DNA from 2 places in the Nocardioides sp. F233 genome. Region 2 is predicted to be linked to the other one. Evidence: riboswitches for the same ligand, from Rfam matches in the RefSeq annotation. Region 2 holds a riboswitch; the other holds the start of a gene.

Region 1 (2,447 bases), 440 kb from region 2:
CCTGCGCACCGGTACGACGATCTACTGCTCCGAGGAGGTCCTCGCCGAGGCCGGGCTCGCCGCGCCCGCCGAGGAGGAGGACGAGGTCGAGGCGTTCCGCGAGTTCCTCGACCACGTCTCGCCGGAGGACTTCGGCGCCGAGGGCTGAACGAGCTGTCAACCTCAGCCTCAGGTTGAGGGTTTTCGGCGACACGCCCGGCCACGTCTTTGACCGGCCCGACACCCCGGACGTACCTTGAGGGAGTCGAAATGACAGCAGTGCAATCCCCCTTGCCTGAAGCGCCGCGACCTGGAGGTTCCGTGAACGAGCAGCAGCCCGAGAAGGTCGGTCAGGACGTGACCGCGGCGACTGCTGCCGCGCAGGAGCAGGGCCTTCTGTTCACCGACGACGTCTCGCCGCTGCCCAGCGACCTCGGCTACCGCGGGCCGACCGCGTGCAACGCCGCCGGCATCACCTACCGCCAGCTGGACTACTGGGCCCGCACCGGCCTGATCGAGCCGAGCGTGCGCGGCGCCAAGGGCTCCGGCTCGCAGCGTCTCTACAGCTTCCGCGACATCCTGATCCTCAAGATCATCAAGCGGCTCCTCGACGCCGGCATCTCGCTGCAGAACATCCGCACCGCGGTCAGCCACCTGCGCGAGCGCGGCACCGACGACCTCACCCAGGTCACCCTGATGAGCGACGGCGCCTCGGTCTACGAGTGCACCAGCAACGACGAGGTCATCGACCTGCTGCAGGGCGGCCAGGGCGTCTTCGGCATCGCCATCGGTGGCGTGTGGCGCGAGATCGAGGGCACGCTGGCCGAGCTCCCGAGCGAGCACGCCAACGAGTCGGAGCAGACCGGCCCCGTCGCCGGCGACGAGCTGGCCGCGCGCCGCGCTGCCCGCCACGTCGGCTGAGCACCCACCGAACGAGGTCAGCCGCACAGGCGTCGTACCTGTAGGCTGTACCTGCTGTTGATGCTGCACGGGAGAGTCAGGCCCCGTGCCTGCGCCGAAGGGGCAATCCCTCCCCGGAACCTCTCAGGCGCCAGGACCGTGCGGAGCAGGCAACTCTGAAGGCGCAGTGACGCGCTGACAGAGGGGGAGGGCTCGATTCATTTCATCGACCCGACCCGAGGAGCACCTCTGCTCATGAGCGCACCCTTCGTCAACCGTCACATCGGCCCGGACGACGCCCAGGTCGAGACCATGCTCGACCGTCTCGGCCACGCATCTCTCGACGCCCTGATGGACGCCGCCGTCCCGAAGTCCATCCGCTCCACCGACCCGCTGGGCCTGCCCGCCGGTGTCGACGAGGAGACGGCCGCCGCCGAGCTCCGCGCACTCGCCGGTACCAACGTGCCGGGCGAGTCGATGATCGGCATCGGTTACCACGCCACGGTCACCCCGGCGGTCATCCGCCGCAACGTGCTCGAGGACCCGAGCTGGTACACCGCCTACACGCCGTACCAGCCGGAGATCTCGCAGGGCCGCCTCGAGGCGCTGATCAACTTCCAGACCATGGTCGCCGACCTGGCCGGCCTGCACACCGCCGGCTCCTCGCTGCTCGACGAGGGCACCGCCGCCGCCGAGGCGGTCGCGCTGGCCCACCGCGCCAACCGCAAGGCCGCCGGCCCGTTCGTCATCGACGCCGACGCGCTTCCGCAGACCATCGACGTCGTCGCCACCCGCTGCGAGGGCCTCGGCATCGAGATCCTCGTCGCCGACCTGACCGACGGCCTGCCCGAGGGACCCGTCTCCGGCGTGCTCATCCAGTACCCCGGTGCGTCGGGCCGCGTGGCCGACATCAAGCCGGTCATCGACGCCGTCCACGAGCACGGCGGCCTGGCCGTCGTCGCCGCCGACCTGCTCGCGCTGACCCTGCTCGAGGCGCCCGGCGCCCTCGGTGCCGACGTCGTCGTCGGCTCGGCCCAGCGCTTCGGCGTCCCGCTGTTCTACGGCGGCCCGCACGCCGGCTTCATGGCCGTCCGCGAGGGCCTCGAGCGCCAGCTGCCCGGCCGCCTGGTCGGCGTCTCCGTCGACGCCGAGGGCCACCTGGCGTACCGCCTCGCACTGCAGACCCGCGAGCAGCACATCCGTCGCGACAAGGCGACGTCGAACATCTGCACCGCGCAGGTGCTGCTCGCCGTGACCGCCGGCATGTACGCCGTCTACCACGGTCCCGACGGGCTGCGGGCGATCGCCGGTGACATCCACGGCCTGGCCCGTCGCGCTGCCGCGTCCTTCGAGGCGGCCGGCATCGAGGTCGTCAACGACACCTTCTTCGACACCCTCAACGTCCGGGTTCCCGGCCGCGCGGAGGCCGTGGTCGCCGCTGCCCGCGAGGCGTCGATCCACCTGCGCCTCGTCGACGCCGACACCGTCGGCATCTCCTTCGGTGAGACCGCCCGCGAGGCGACGCTGGTCGGCTTCCTCGGTGCCTTCGGCGTGAGCGAGGTGTCGGC
Region 2 (2,447 bases):
TGGCAGGCGTTGTTGATGATGATGTCGAGCGGGCCGTCGGCGGCGACGTCGTCGGTCAGCGAGATGACCTGGGTGGGGTCGCGCAGGTCGATGCCGACGACCTTGAGCCGGTGCAGCCAGTCGGCGGAGTCCTCCATCGCGGCGAACCGGCGTACGGCGTCCTTCGGGAACCGGGTCGTGATCGTCGTGTGCGCACCGTCGCGGAGCAGGCGCAGCGCGATGTACATGCCGATCTTGGCGCGGCCGCCCGTCAGGAGCGCGCGCTTGCCCGTGAGGTCGGTGCGCTGGTCGCGCTTGGCGTGGCTCATCGCCGCGCAGCGCGGGCACAGCCAGTGGTAGAACGCGTCGACGAGGGTGAAGTCCTCCTTGCAGATGTAGCAGCCGCGCGCGGTGAGCAGCTCACCGGCGAAGGCGCCCTGCGCGGTGGAGACCAGCGGGATGCCGGCGGTCTCGTCGTCGATCCGCATCGGCGACCCGGTCGCCGTCAGCTCGATGATGTCCTGGTCGTGCCGCTGCCGCTCCATCCGGATCTCGGCCCGCCGCTGCTTCTTGATCAGCTTGTACATGTACGACGCAGCGCGCTTCATGGTGCGCACGTCGTCGTGCTCGGGGTCGAGCAGCGGGACCTGGCGAAGGACCTTGAGGGTGATGGCGAGCTCGTCCGGGTCGATCCCGGTCAGCTGCTCCTCGGTGTCGGGGTGAGGCACCGCCCGATGGTACGGGCGCCGGCCGGCGGATGCCGTATGCTCGCCCTGCGCCATGATGCGCGTCACAACTCAACATCGCGCCGTTCGAACCCCGGCGGGAGAGTCCCAGTCCCACGAGGACGGGCGCCGAAGGAGCAAATCTCCCCAAGAATCTCTCAGGCCCCCTGACCGCCGGGACGAGGCGAACTCTGGAAAGACGGACCGGATCCACCGGCCCGCACCCACGGTGCAAGCCGCCCGACCGGGCGGTGAAGCTCTCAGGTAGCGATGACAGAGCGGGGAGGCAACCCAGCCACGAGCACGGCGTACCGCTGCGCTCTTCACGAGGAAGCCTCCCGATGACCACACCTTCAGCGACCCCGCGGCTCACGCCGCTGCACGACGTCCATGCCGCCCTCGGCGCGTCGTTCACCGACTTCGCCGGCTGGCAGATGCCGGTCCGCTACGGCTCGGAGACCGCCGAGCACCGCGCCGTGCGTACGACGGCCGGGCTGTTCGACCTCACCCACATGGGCGAGATCGAGCTGGTCGGCCCCGGCGCCGGCGCCGCGCTCGACCACGCCCTGGTCGGCCGCCCGTCCGCGATCGGCATCGGCCGCGCGCGCTACTCGATGATCTGCGCCGAGGACGGCGGCATCATCGACGACCTCGTCGTCTACCGCCTCGCCGAGGAGCACTACCTCGTCGTCGCGAACGCCAGCAACGTCGCCGTCGTCGCCCCCGAGCTGGTCGCCCGCGCCGCGGGCTACGACGTCACGGTCACCGACACCTCGATCGACTGGGCGCTGCTCGCGGTCCAGGGTCCCGCGTCCGCGGAGATCCTCGCCGGCCTGACCGAGCTCGACGTCCCGTCGCTGAAGTACTACGCGATCGACGCCGGCACGGTCGCCGGCATCGACGTGCTGCTCGCCCGCACCGGCTACACCGGCGAGGACGGCTTCGAGGTCTACTGCAAGCCCGGCGACGCCGCCGCCGTCTGGGACGCGCTGAGCAAGGCCGGCGAGCCCCACGGCCTGGTCCCCGCCGGCCTCGCCTGCCGCGACACCCTGCGCCTGGAGGCCGGGATGCCGCTCTACGGCCACGAGCTGGACCGCGACACCACGCCGTACGAGGCCAACCTGGGCCGGGTCGTCGTCCTCGACAAGCCCGAGGGCTTCGTCGGCCAGGCGGCGCTGGCCCGGCGCAAGGAGGAGGGCCCCCAGCGGACCCTCGTCGGCCTGGTCTCGACCGGCCGCCGCTCGCCCCGTGCGGGCTACCCGGTCGTCGACCCCGCCACCGGCGCCGAGGTCGGCGTCGTCACCAGCGGCTCGCCCTCGCCCACGCTGGAGAAGCCGATCGCGATGGCCTATGTCCCGCCGGCGCTGGCCGCCCCGGGCACCCGGGTCCAGGTGTCGCTGCGCGGCACCCTCGAGGACGCCGACGTCGTCGAGCTCCCCTTCTACAAGCGCAACAGCTGACCGTCCCAGCGACGCCCCACCGAACTTCCAGGAGAACACCATGAGCAACCCCACCCACCTCCAGTACACCGCCGAGCACGAGTGGATCGCCGTCGACGGTGACAACGCCAAGATCGGCGTCACCGCGTACGCCGCCGACGCCCTCGGCGACGTGGTCTACGTCGACCTGCCGGCCGTCGGCAGCACCGTCACCGCCGGCGAGTCCTGCGGCGAGCTGGAGTCGACCAAGTCGGTCAGCGACCTCTACTCGCCCGTCACCGGCGAGGTGGTCGAGGTCAACGAC

What was found. Region 2 has a riboswitch for glycine ahead of gcvT (glycine cleavage system aminomethyltransferase GcvT). Riboswitches for the same ligand answer to the same signal wherever they lie in the genome.
Region 1: another riboswitch for glycine. It lies ahead of gcvP (aminomethyl-transferring glycine dehydrogenase); the one in region 2 lies ahead of gcvT (glycine cleavage system aminomethyltransferase GcvT).

Annotation. Positions count from the first base shown of each region.
Region 1 is NZ_JBVASH010000003.1:604,835-607,281, forward strand. It holds gene ACZYRU_RS14240 (bifunctional nuclease family protein) at 1-148, shown strand, start outside; gene ACZYRU_RS14245 (MerR family transcriptional regulator) at 250-900, shown strand; glycine riboswitch at 959-1,049, shown strand; gene gcvP (aminomethyl-transferring glycine dehydrogenase) at 1,135-2,447, shown strand, end outside.
Region 2 is NZ_JBVASH010000003.1:165,555-168,001, reverse strand. It holds gene ACZYRU_RS12135 (SDR family NAD(P)-dependent oxidoreductase) at 1-707, opposite strand, end outside; glycine riboswitch at 793-888, shown strand; glycine riboswitch at 889-991, shown strand; gene gcvT (glycine cleavage system aminomethyltransferase GcvT) at 1,046-2,164, shown strand; gene gcvH (glycine cleavage system protein GcvH) at 2,205-2,447, shown strand, end outside.